Regions from separate parts of the Paractinoplanes rhizophilus genome, predicted to be linked through region 2. Evidence: riboswitches for the same ligand, from Rfam matches in the RefSeq annotation. Region 2 holds a riboswitch; the other holds the start of a gene.
The links. A riboswitch is a leader RNA that binds a small molecule or an ion and turns the genes downstream of it on or off. The one in region 2 is predicted to bind thiamine pyrophosphate.
Positions count from the first base shown of each region.

Region 1 (6,244 bases), on a different contig from region 2:
CGAGAGCCGTGCTCCCGAGGTGGCGACGAGAACCGGATCCACCACCAGGTTGGGCAATTGCGCCCCGCGGGCCCGGAGGAGCTCGGCCACCGCCCGGTCGCCGATCATCCCGACCTTCACGGCCGCCACCTCGAAATCGGACAGCACCGCGTCCAGTTGCGCCGCCACCACCTCGATCGGCACCGGATGAATGGCGGTGACCCCCCGCGTGTTCTGCGCGGTGATCGCCGTGACGACCGACGTCCCGAACGCACCCAGCGCCGCGAACGTCTTGAGATCGGCCTGGATCCCCGCTCCCCCGCCGGAATCCGAGCCGGCGATCGTCAGCACCACCGGCGGCGTCATCGCGTCCGCACCGATGCCGCCGCGCGGGCCTTGCCGAACGCCATGGCCAGCTCGCGCGACGCCCGCTCCGGATCGTCGGCGCGCATCACCGCGCCCATCACCGCGATGCCCCGGGCCCCGGCCGCGGCGCACTCCGCGGCCCGCGCCGGCGTGTCGATCCCGCCCAGCGCCAGCCACGGCACGCCGCCCGCGATCCCGGCCGCCCGGGCCGGGGGCAGCGCCGGCCCGTAACCCGGCTTCGACCGCGTCGGATAAACCGGCGACAGTGTCACGTAGTTCTCGATGGACAGTCGTGGGGTGTCGTGGCACGAGCGGCCGACCAGCGCGACCACGGCCGCCGGGAGCGGGTCGGCCGCCGCGAGATGCACGGCGTCCGCGCCCAGCGGGTCGGGCCCCGCGACGATGAGCCGCCCCGGCGGGAGCAGGTCGCGGAGGGCGACGGCGAGCGCCCTTCGCTCGGCGTACGGCAAATCGCGCTCCCGGAGAACGACCCACGCGACGCCGCCGCGGACCGCCCGCGCGACCACCGTCAGGAGCGAGCCGGAGGCGAGCCGTCGATCGGTCAGCAGGACCAGACCGCTCGGCGTCACCACCGCGCGAGCCCCTCGTCCGAAGTGGACGCCACCGCGTGGAAGCGCCGGGGGATCCGGCCCGACGCGTACGCGAGCCGGCCCGCCATCACCGCGTGCCGCATCGCCGCCGCCATCCCCGCCGGATCGTCGGCCCGGGTGATCGCGCTCGCGATGAGCACCGCGTCGCAGCCCAGCTCCATCGCCAGCGCCGCATCCGACGCCGTGCCGATGCCCGCGTCCAGCACCACCGGAACGTCCACCGACTGCCGGATCAGCCGGATGTGGTGCGGATTGGAGATGCCCAGGCCCGAGCCGATCGGCGACCCGGCCGGCATCACCGCCGCGCAGCCCACGTCGGCCAGCCGGCGCGCCAGGATCGGGTCGTCGCTCGTGTACGGCAGCACCGTGAAACCGTCGGCCACCAGCCGCTCGGCCGCCGCCAGCAGCTCCACCCCGTCGGGCAGCAGCGTCCGCTCGTCGCCGATCACCTCGAGCTTGATCAGGTCGGTCTCGAAGGCGTCCCGGGCCAGGTGGGCCGTCTTGATCGCGTCGCCGGCCGTGTAGCAGCCGGCCGTGTTCGGCAGCACCCGCACGCCGAGCCGGTCGAGCATCGGCAGCAGGCCCGGCCCGGCCCCGGTCGAAGAAGGCGCTGTGACCCGGCGCAGCGCGACGGTGACCAGCTCGGTTCCCGACGCCCGGATCGCCTCGTCGAGCGCGGCGAGGCTGGTGGCGCCGCCGGTGCCGAGGATGAGCCGGGACTCCCCGAACAGCATCGTCATCCCCCCTGCGCCGCGGTGAGCACCTCGACCGCGTCCCCGTCGGCGAGCCGGCTCGTCGCCCAGGTCGACCGCGGCACCACCGTGCCGTTGACCGCCACCGCGACCCCGCGCCGCGCCTCGGTGAGCCGCTCGACCAGGGCCGCGACCGACAGGCCGTCCCCGGTCTCGACGAGCTCCCGCCCGTTGACCGTCAACCGCATCAGAACCTCCCCGGCGCGAAGTGCTCGAGCAATGGGTCTTCCTCGCCGGCCACCAGCCCGGCGATGAGGTCGGCCGTGATCGGCGCCAGCAGCACCCCGTTGCGGTGATGCCCGGCCGCCACGATCTCGTTGTCCCGCAGCCGCCCCAGCAGCGGCGCGTTGTCCGGCGTGCCCGGCCGGTGGCCCACGGTGGTCTCCACCAGCTCCGCCTCGGCCAGCCCCGGGACCAGGTCGATCGCCGCGTGCAGCAGGTCGTGCACCCCACCCGCGGTGATCGCCCGGTCGGTCCGCTCCTCCTGGGTGGCGCCGACCACGATCTCGCCGTCGGACCGCGGCACCAGATAGACGTGCCGGCCGTCCACGGTCGCGTCGAGCACGTGCCGCAGCAGCCCCGGCTCGCCGCGCAGCCGCAGCACCTGCCCCTTCACCGGCCGCACCGGCAGCCCGGTCAGCGCCGCCGTTCCGCAGCCGGCCGCGACCACCACGGTGTCGGCGTCCACGTCGGACAGTCTTTCGACGCGCCGCGCGACGATCCGGCCGTCCAGCCGGTCGCGCAGCGCCGCCACCACCTTGCGCGGGTCGACCTGCCGCTCGGTCGGCGCGTAGACCCCGGCCCGCACCCGCGGCGACAGGGCCGGCTCGCGCTCGCGCAGCTCCGACGGGCGCAGCAGCGCCAGCTTCTGCCGAGTCCAGACCCGCGCCGCGTCGGCCAGGTCGTCGGCGGTCATCGCCAGCCCGAGCGTCCCCGCGTCGTCGTAGCCCACGTCCACGCCGAGCGCCGCGGCGAAGGCCGGCCACCGTTCGCCGGACTCCGCCAGCAGCCGGGTCAGCCACGGCTGCTCGAACGCGGACTCCCCGCCCGGCGCCAGCATGCCGGCCGCGACGTGCCAGGCGCCGCGCTCGCCGCTGTCCAGCACCGTGACCTCGAAGCCGCGCTCCCGCAGTCGCCACGCGATCGACAGCCCGATGATGCCCGCCCCGACGACCGCGACGGTCATCGCGCGAGCACCTTCAGCAGCTCGATGGTGGCCCCGGCCGGATCCCGGGCGATCGCCGAGATCGCCGCCACCCCATGACCTGGCAGCTGGGCCGCGTTCGCGGCGGTGATCCCCCCGATCGCGATCACCGGCGTGCCCGGCACCGCGTCGACCACCGCCCCGATCCCGGCCGCCCCGAGCGGCGGCGGCAGACCGTCCTTACTGGACGTGGCGAACGCCGGCCCCACCCCGAGATAGCCGGCCCCGTCGGCCACCGCCGCCCGCGCCGCTGCCGGATCCCGGCACGTGGCGCCCACGAGTGCCGACGGACCCAGGACCCGCCGCACCGCTGCGACCGGCAGATCGTCGGCCCCGACGTGCACCCCATCGGCTCCGGCGGCGAGCGCGACCCCGACCCGGTCGTCGACGAGACACAGCGCACCGGCCGCCCGGCACACCTCCAGCGCGGCGACGGTCAGCTCGTACGCGAGCCGGTCAGACTTCTTGACTCGGATCTGAATCGCAACGGGTCCGTGCCCGACGGCTCCGCGCACCACGTCCAGCGAGTCGGTGACGATGTGCAAACGAGGAAACAACGAACGCTCCTCCCTGCGCCGGCATGATCCGGATCAGGTTCGACGGTCGGGGGCCGCATCAGCCCCCCTCTCAGCCCGGTGCATCCGGACTCCCGTGGGGTTGTCTTTCTCCCCGGACGCTAACCGTCCCACGACCAAAAATCCAGCGATCGCCGCCGGTGAGATGGCACTCGGTTTTCGACGCCGCGGGGTTTGCGGCGACGAAAATCGCGTGCCATCTCACCGGTTACCAGGCGATCGCCCGCGGAGCGAAGCGCAGCCAGCCGGCTCAGCGCACGTCCCAGACCGGCTCGGGGGTCTCGATCACTTCGCCGTCGCCCTGGAACAGCACGAAGCGGTCGAACGAGCGGGTGAACCACCGGTCGTGGGTGACCGCGATCACCGTCCCCTCGAACTGCTTGAGCCCCTCCTCCAGCGCCTCCGCCGACGCCAGGTCGAGGTTGTCCGTAGGCTCGTCCAGCAGCAGGACCGTCGCCCCGGACAGCTCCAGCAGCAGCACCAGGAACCGCGCCTGCTGCCCGCCGGACAGCGTGCCGAACCGCTGATCGCCCTGCCCCGCCAGCTCGTACCGGTTGAGCGCCTTCATCGCCCCGGCCCGGTCCATGCCGGACCGATGATCGTCCCCCCGCCACAGGATCTCGACCAGCGTCCGCTCCTGCAGTTCCGGCCGATCGTGCGTCTGCGAGAAGTGCCCCGGCCGGACCCGCGCGCCCAGCCGCGCCACGCCCTCGTGCGCCACGTAGGCCAGCGGCGCCCCGTCCACCGGCTTGTTCTCCGCTTCCGGGTCGGTGCCGCCGGCCGCCAGCAGCCGCAGGAAATGCGATTTCCCGGTGCCGTTCGCGCCCAGCACGGCGACCCGATCGCCGTACCAGATCTCCAGGTCGAACGGGAACGTCAGGTTCTCGAGCTCGAGCTGCTCACAGATCACCGCCCGCTTGCCGGTACGCCCGCCGCGCAGGTTCATCCGCAGCGACTGCTCCTTGGGCGGCAGCGGTGGCGGCCCCGCCTCCTCGAACTTGCGCAGCCGGGTCTGGGCCGACTGATATCGAGAGGCCATATCGGAGTTGTAGGCGGCCTTCTGCTTGTACATCAGCACCAGCTCGCGCAGCTTCTGATGCTCCTCGTCCCAGCGGCGCCGGTTCTCCTCGAGCTTTTCGTGCCGGTGCACCCGGGCCTCGTGCCAGGAGGCGAACCCGCCCGGATGCGTCCACGCGCTGCCGCCCTCGACCGCCACCACCCGGTCGGCGGTCTGGGCCAGCAGCTCGCGGTCGTGCGAGACGAACAGCACCGATTTCGGCGACTCCGTGAGCCGCTGCTCGAGCCAGCGCTTGCCGGGCACGTCGAGGAAGTTGTCGGGCTCGTCGAGCAGCAGCACCTCGTCGCGGCCGCGCAGCAGCAGGTCGAGCGCGAAGCGTTTCTGCTGGCCGCCGGAGAGCGTGCGGACCGGCCGGCGCCGCACCTCGTCCCACGGCTTGCCCAGGATCGCGACGGCCACCGTGTCGAAGAGCACCTCGGCGTCGTACCCGCCCACCTCACCCCAGTGCGCGAGGGCGTTGGCGTAGGCGATCTGGCTGCGCTCGGTCTCGTCCAGGCTGGCGGCGGCGGAGGCAAGCCGAGCGCCGGCGTCGCCCAGGGCGGGCTCGACCAACGACAAAGCAAGATCTTCGAGGGTACGGTCGTCGCCGATCATCCCGATGAACTGGCGCATGACGCCCAGCCCGCCGGAGCGCGCGATCCCCCCGGCCTGGGTCGGCAGGTCGCCGGCGACCATCCGCAGCAGCGTGGTCTTGCCCGCGCCGTTCGGCCCGACCAGCGCGACCTTGGCGCCCTCGCCGACCCGGAACGACACGTCGGCGAACAGCTCCCGGCCGTCGGGCAGCACATAGCTCACCCCGGCGACATCCACGTAACCCATGGGGCAGCATTCTCCCGGGCCGGACCGCCGTGGTCAGCCGGTTTTCCGGCCCACCCGCAGCACTCGGTAGCCCTTCTGGCTGGCCACCCGCTCGACCTGCCAGCCGTGGTCGACGAGCCAGGCGTGCAGCGAATCGCCGCCGAGATGGCGGTTGATCACCAGCCAGGCCACCGCGGCCGGGGCCAGCCGGGGCAGCCAGCGCTCCATCAGCGCGTGCAGCTCGGCCTTGCCCACGTGGATCGGCGGGTTGCTCCAGATCTCGTCGAAGACGAGGTCCCCGGGCACCTCGTCGGGCGCGGCCACCTGGACGTTCGCCAGGCCGAGCGTCGCCGCGTTCGCGGCGGTGAGCTCGCGCGCCCGTGAGTTGACGTCCACCGCCCACACGGTGGCCCGCGGCGACTCGGTGGCCAGCACCGCCGCGATCGGGCCGTATCCGCAGCCCAGGTCGAGGAAGACCCCGGCGCGCTCGGCGGTGGGCAGGTCGCCCTTGCGCAGGAGCACCGCGGTGCCGGGGTCGAGCCGGCCGGCCGAGAAGACGCCGGACGCCACGGCCAGCCGGTAGTCGCGCCCCGCGACGTTGAACTCGATCTCGCCACGCTGGGCCGGCGTCGCGGGCTCGGTGCTGAAGTAATGCTCGGCGGTCACCCGGCAAGTCTGCCGCCGCCCCGGCCCGCCACCTGCGGCGGGGTGCCGCACATGGTGTCCGGCCATCGATCGGCGTGCGCGCCTAGCGTGAAATGCATGCTGTACGGCACCCCTCAACGCCGCGAGCATCGCGTGCCCGGCGGCGCGCCGGCCCTGCTGGGCAGCGTCATCGCCGCCGCCCGGCCGCCCGGCCGGCGCGGCAACGGCGGCGTCGG
Region 1 is NZ_JBHTBJ010000003.1:158,802-165,045, reverse strand. It holds gene thiD (bifunctional hydroxymethylpyrimidine kinase/phosphomethylpyrimidine kinase) at 1-345, opposite strand, end outside; gene ACFQS1_RS06660 (thiamine phosphate synthase) at 342-938, opposite strand; gene ACFQS1_RS06655 (thiazole synthase) at 932-1,696, opposite strand; gene thiS (sulfur carrier protein ThiS) at 1,693-1,896, opposite strand; gene thiO (glycine oxidase ThiO) at 1,896-2,894, opposite strand; gene ACFQS1_RS06640 (thiamine phosphate synthase) at 2,891-3,469, opposite strand; TPP riboswitch at 3,463-3,575, opposite strand; gene ACFQS1_RS06635 (ABC-F family ATP-binding cassette domain-containing protein) at 3,738-5,384, opposite strand; gene ACFQS1_RS06630 (class I SAM-dependent methyltransferase) at 5,418-6,029, opposite strand; gene ACFQS1_RS06625 (hypothetical protein) at 6,126-6,244, shown strand, end outside.
Region 1: it holds a riboswitch for thiamine pyrophosphate, as region 2 does, so the genes downstream of both, ACFQS1_RS06640 (thiamine phosphate synthase) here and ACFQS1_RS32975 (ECF transporter S component) in region 2, are expected to answer to the same signal.

Region 2 (6,244 bases):
TGCAGGGCCTCGCCGACGCCGGCGAGATCGACGTGATGCGCCCGCCCGGCGGCGAGCACCTGTACCGCCGGTGCAGCCAGGGCCATCACCACCATCTGGTGTGCCGGGCCTGCGGCCGGGCCGTCGAGGTGGAGGGCCCGGCCGTCGAGTCGTGGGCCGACCGGGTCGCCGACCAGCACGGCTTCGTCGACGTGTCGCACACCGTCGAGATCTTCGGCACCTGCCCGGAGTGCGCCGCCAAGCGCTGATCCTCTCCACATGGGACGCTCTTCGCGTGAAGCTCTACGCCGAGCGGCTCCCCACCGCCATCCGCCAGCTGCTCACCGACATCGTCGTCGTGATCTGGGTCTACCTGTGGATCAGGGTGGGCCTCTGGGTCAACGACGTGATCGAGAAGCTGGCCGTCCCCGGGCAGAAGCTGCAGAGCGCGGGCGGCGGCATCGCCGACAACCTCGCCGACGCCGGCAGCAAGGTCAACCGGGTGCCGCTGGTCGGTGACCAGCTGGTCCGGCCGTTCAACGGCGCCGCCGACGCGGCCCGGGCCATCGCCGACGCCGGGCGCCAGCAGCAGGAGATCGTGGATCGGATGGCGTGGGTCCTGGCGATCGTCGCGGTCTCCGTGCCGCTCGCGCTGGTGCTTTTCCTCTGGCTGCCGTTGCGGTTGCGCTGGATGCGACGGGCCGGGGTGGCTTCTTCGGTACGCGCGGAGCCGGCCGGCCGTGATCTGCTGGCCCTGCGCGCGCTCGCCTCGCAACCGCTCGACGAGTTGACGAAGCTGGGCCCGGACATCGCGCAGAGCTGGCGCAACGGCGACGCCGAGGCGGTGGACGCGCTGGCGGCGCTCGAGCTCAGGCGCCTGGGTCTGACCGCTTCGGGTCGTCGCCGATGAGCTCGTCGTCCTCCTCCTCGTCGGCCAGGCCGATCAGGTTGCGCCGATAGAGGGGGATGGCCGCCCACAACCCGACGAAGAAGAGCGCGGTCACGCCGGCCAGCACCAGCGCGACCGTGCGGCTGAGGATGAAGTCGGTGACCAGCAGCACGCTGCTGACCATCGCGATCAGCAGGAACGCGAGGCCGCCGCCGGCCATCCGGTGGGCGTAGCGGACCAGCTCGGGCTTGCGTCCCTGGCGGAAGAGCGCGCGGTGGAACGCGACCGGCGCGATGATCATCGCGGTGGAGCACGCGGCGGCGAGCAGCGCCACCACGTACACGTTCTCCTCGAAGCGGGTGGCGCGCGGGAAGCCGTTGGTGAACGGGAGCGTCAGCAGGAAGGCGAACAGGATCTGGATACCGGTCTGCGCGACCCGCAGCTCCTGGAGCAGGTCGTTGAAGTTCCGGTCCCATCGGTGCTTCTCGGTCTCGTTGCCGATCCGGCGCCGCTCCCGCGGCCTCATGACGGCCGGATGCGGTCCAGCGCGACGGTTGCCACCGACTCCGGCGCCTGCTCGGGCGCCCAGTGACTCACCCCGCGCAGCACCACGAACTGATAGTCGGCTTCGACCCAGTCGCGGGTGCGCAGCGCGGCGGTGCGGGCGACGACCCCGTCGCGGTCCGGCCAGATGTACGTCGTGGGCACCGTGATCACCCCGGCCCCGCCGAGGTCGCGCCCCTGGAGGGCGCGGTACCAGTTCAGGCCGCCGGTGAGCCGGCCCCGGTCGGCGCGCATGGCGTCCACATACAGGGCGGCGCGGTCGCCGATCGGGCGCAGCATCGCCCGGAGCCCGCCGGCCAGCAGGACACGCTCGGCCACCTTCGAGCGGAACAGGGCGAAATACGCGAAGCGGGCGCGCTGGGTCGGGCGTACCCGCATCGCCAGCCGCAGCGCCTTGGGGTGCGGCACCGAGATCGAGGTGAGCGATCGCACCCGGCCCGGGTGCTGCGCGGCCAGCAGCCAGCCCACCTGCGCGCCCCAGTCGTGCCCGATCACGTGCGCCGACTCGATGCCGAGCGCGTCCAGCACCGCGATCGCGTCGGCGACCGGCTCGGCGATCCGATACGCCCCCACCTCGTCCGGCCGCGCCCCGCGTGAGTATCCGCGCTGGTCCAGGGCATAGGTGCGCAGGCCGGCCGCATGCAGCTTGGGGAGGATCAGATCGAACTCACGGTGATCCTGGGGAAACCCGTGCAGCAGCAGAACGGGCTCGCCGTCGGCCGGTCCACCCTCGTACACGTCAAAGGTGAGCCCGCGCGCCTTGATCTCCATGTTGTTGATCACTCCCTCGCTGTCCCGCAGCTCAGAACGGTGTTAGCGTCATCGAAGCACATCCACTGAAGATTGTTCGCGTCGCGAACAACCTTCACCGACAGGGGAGCGCACAGCGCTGAGAGTGCGGGGACAACCCGCAGACCCTCGTACCTGATCTGGGTAATGCCAGCGCAGGAAGCTCGGTCTTTCTCCAGCCGCGCCGCAACGCAGCGGCGTGCGTCTCCTCCCACTACGTCTCCAGACGAGGCCAAACTGGGAGGCTCATCATGGCTAGCAACTCCAACCGATGGCGGACGATCGACATCGTCATCGCCAGCATCGTCGCGGTCGCGTTCGGCGTCATCTTCTGGGCGTGGAACCTGCTCTGGAACGGGCCCGCCGACGCCATCCCGCTGCCCGGCCGGGCCGTTCTCTACGGCATGTGGCTGGTGCCGGCGGTGCTCGGAGCGCTGATCGTGCGCAAGCCGGGCGCCGCGTTCTACACCCTGACGATCGCCTCGCTGGTCTCGGTGGCGATCGGCACGAGCTGGGGCTGGACCCTGGTCGTGCAGGGCCCGCTCGAGGCGCTCGGCGCGGAGCTGATCTTCGCGGTGTTCGCCTACCGGGTCTACAACCTGCCGGTGGCGATGCTGGCCGGCGCCACCGCGGGCGTCGTGGCCTCGGTGTACGACGCGTTCGTCTGGTACGGCGGCACCTCGTGGGCCACGCTGCGCATCCCGTACATCCTGATCGCGTCGGCGTCGGCGCTGGTGGTCGCCGGGATCGGCAGCGTGCTGCTGGTGCGGGCGCTGGCTCAGACGGGTGTGCTCGACCGCTTCCCGGCGGGCCGATCGCGCGCGCTGGTCTGATCCGTGGTGCCATGTGAATCATGAGTCGGGTCGAGCTGCGGAGTTTCGGGTGGCGGCATGCGGGCCGCCGCGCGTGGGCGGTCCGCGACGTCGACCTGACCATCGAGCACGGTGAGCGGGTGCTGCTGCTCGGTCCCTCCGGGGCCGGCAAGAGCACCCTGCTCGCGGCGCTGGCCGGGCTGCTCCCCGACGATTCCGGCGAGCAGGCCGGCCAGGCGCTGATCGACGGCGTGGATCCGCGCGCGGCCCGCAACCGTGCCGCGTCCGACGCCTGGCCATCCGGACGCGGAGAACCCGGGCCCGGGGTGGGCATCGTCTTCCAGGACCCGCAGACCCAGCTGGTGATGGCCCGCAGCGGCGACGACGTCGCGTTCGGCCTGGAGAATCGCGGCGTGCCGGCCCGGGACATCTGGCCACGGGTCAGCGACGCGCTGGATCGCGTCGGCTTCCCGTACCCGATCACCCGGTCGACCGCGGCGCTCTCCGGCGGCGAGGCGCAGCGGCTCGCGCTGGCCGGCGTGCTCGCGTTGCGGCCGACCCTGCTGTTGCTCGACGAGCCGACGGCCAACCTCGACCCGGCCGGGGCCGAGCTGGTCCGGGAGGCGATCGTGCGATCCCGCGACGAAGCCACCCTGATCGTGGTCGAGCACCGGGTGGCCGAGGCCCTGCCGCTGGTCGACCGGGTGGTGGTGCTGGAGCCGGGCGGCGGCATCCGGGCCGACGGCGCGCCCGAGGTGGTGTTCGCCGCGTACGGGGACCGGCTGGCCGCCGACGGCGTGTGGGTGCCCGGCTTCGCCATCCCGCCGCTGAAGGCCGCCACGCCCGCCACCGGCGAGCTGATCCGCGCCGAGGAGGTCACGGTCGGGCAGCGGCTGCGCGCCCCGGTCACGATGGCGGTGGGCGCCGGCGAGGTGCTGGCGGTGACCGGGCCGAACGGGACCGGCAAGTCGACGCTGGCGCTGGTGCTGGGCGGACTGCTCGCGCCGGGCGGCGGCGCGGTGACGGCGTTCGGCGATCCGCGGCCGCCGCACAAGTGGAAGGCCGCGACGCTCACCCAGCGGATCGGGTCGGTCTTCCAGAACCCCGAGCACCAGTTCGTCACCGCGCGGGTCGCCGACGAGCTCGCGGTCGGGCCCCGCCGGCTGGGCCGCAGCGCCGCCGCCGTCCAGGAGACGGTCGACCAGTTGCTCGAGCGCCTGCGGCTGACCAAGCTGGCGCAGGCGAACCCGTACACGCTCTCCGGGGGCGAGGCCCGGCGGCTGAGCGTCGCGACGGCGCTGGCCACCGCGCCGCGCCTGCTGGTGCTCGACGAGCCCACCTTCGGCCAGGACCGGCGGACCTGGATCGAGCTGGTCACCCTGCTCGCCACGCTCCGCGACGACGGGCACGCCGTGGTTGCGGTCACCCACGACGACGACTTCGTGCAGACGCTCGCCGACCGTACGCTGCCTCTGGGGTCTCCGAAGCTGAACGACCCCCTCCCCCGCCGGCGGCGGCAGTGACCTTGACCCTGCAGCCGGTCGCCGATCCGGCCGCGCCCCTCGCCCGGCGCAACCCGGTCGCCAAGCTCGCCGCCGCCCTGCTCTTCACGCTGCCGCTGGTCGCCACGCTGGACCCGCTGACCCCGACGCTGGCCCTGGTGATCGAGCTGACCGTGCTGCCGCTGTTCGGCCTGCGCTACGCGACGCTGGCCCGGCGCGCCTGGCCGCTCGTGCTGGCGGCGATCGGCCTGATCGTGACGATGGTGCTGTTCGCGGCCGACCGCGGCGGCGCGCTGCTGCTCGACCTCGGCCCGTTCGACATCACGACCGACGTGCTCATCTCGGCGCTCGGGCTGGTGCTGCGGCTGTTCGCGATCGCGCTGCCCGGCGTGATCGTCTTCGCCACCACCGATCCCACCGACCTGGCCGACGCGCTGGTGCAGAACGCCAAGGCGCCGCCCCGGTTCGCGATCGGCGCGCTGGCCGCGCTCCGCCTGCTGCCACTGCTCGGCGAGGAGTGGCAGATGCTCACGCTGGCCCGCCGGGCCCGGGGCGTGGACAGCGGCATCCGCGCGTTCCCGGCGACGGCGTTCGCCCTGCTCGTCGGCGCCCTGCGGCGCGGCGGGCGGCTGGCGGTGGCGATGGACGCGCGCGGCTTCGACTCGTCGGTGCCGCGCACCTACGCCCGCCGTCAGGTCTTCACGGGGGCCGATGCGCTGCTCATGATCGGCGCGCTGGCCCTGGCCGCCGTGGTGCTCACCACCACGATCCTGACCGGCTTGTTCCGCCCGATCATCGGCTGAGCTCGTCCGTGACGAGGGACCGCCCGGCCGAGGCTCGTGCGCCAACTTCGTGGCGGTGGTCGCCTTCGTCCCGGCAATACGCTCGTACCTGCCTGTCCCGGTCCGCGCCGCCGCCCGCCTCCGAGCCGCCGTCCACCTCCGAGCCGCCGTCCACCTCCGCGCCGCCGTCCACCTCCGCGCCGCCGCCCGCGTCCGCGCCGCCGCCCGCGTCCGAGCCGCCGCCGCGTCCGAGCCGCCGCCCGCCTCCGCGCCGCCGCCCGCCTCCGGCCCGCCCACTGAGGGCCACGCCCGAAATATCACATTATATCAGCAGTGCCCGGGCCAGCGCGGTGCGATCATGATGAGCTGCCGCTCGCCCCGCACACTCTGTTATCAAGATCTCGGCGGTGGCGGGCGCGGGCGGTGGCGTGCGCCCGCCGCGATGGCGTGCGCCGGCGATGGCGTGCGCCGGCCGCGGTGGCGTGCCCGCCACGGTGGCGTGCGCCCGCCGCGGTGGCCGCACGAACGGGCAGCTTGCATGGCGGTTCGACCCCTGGCTGGCGAGGAAGCGCGATCCGCGGCCGCCTCTCCCGGCCCGGCCAACCCGTGGGGCGACCCCGTGAGAGCGCTCTCTCCGCTCCGCAACGGCTCGGACACGGCGGCCTCCGGAGGCTTGCCTTGCACCCGCGGCGGGCTGGGACGATGGGCTCATGCTGGTTGCGTTTTCGGTGACACCGCTCGGAGCGGGTGAGTCGGTCGGCGACCTCGTCGCCGAGGCGGTGCGGGTGGTGCGGGCGTCGGGGCTGCCGCATCGCACCGACGCCATGTTCACCACGATCGAGGGTGAGTGGGACGAATGCTTCGCCGTGGTCAAGCAGGCCGTCGAGGCGGTCGCCCAGGCCTCGCCGCGGGTCAGCCTGTCGCTCA
Region 2 is NZ_JBHTBJ010000038.1:23,450-29,693, forward strand. It holds gene ACFQS1_RS32955 (Fur family transcriptional regulator) at 1-248, shown strand, start outside; gene ACFQS1_RS32960 (hypothetical protein) at 275-889, shown strand; gene ACFQS1_RS32965 (DUF6328 family protein) at 849-1,394, opposite strand; gene ACFQS1_RS32970 (alpha/beta fold hydrolase) at 1,391-2,203, opposite strand; TPP riboswitch at 2,296-2,401, shown strand; gene ACFQS1_RS32975 (ECF transporter S component) at 2,470-3,054, shown strand; gene ACFQS1_RS32980 (ABC transporter ATP-binding protein) at 3,075-4,556, shown strand; gene ACFQS1_RS32985 (energy-coupling factor transporter transmembrane component T family protein) at 4,553-5,338, shown strand; gene ACFQS1_RS32990 (MTH1187 family thiamine-binding protein) at 6,028-6,244, shown strand, end outside.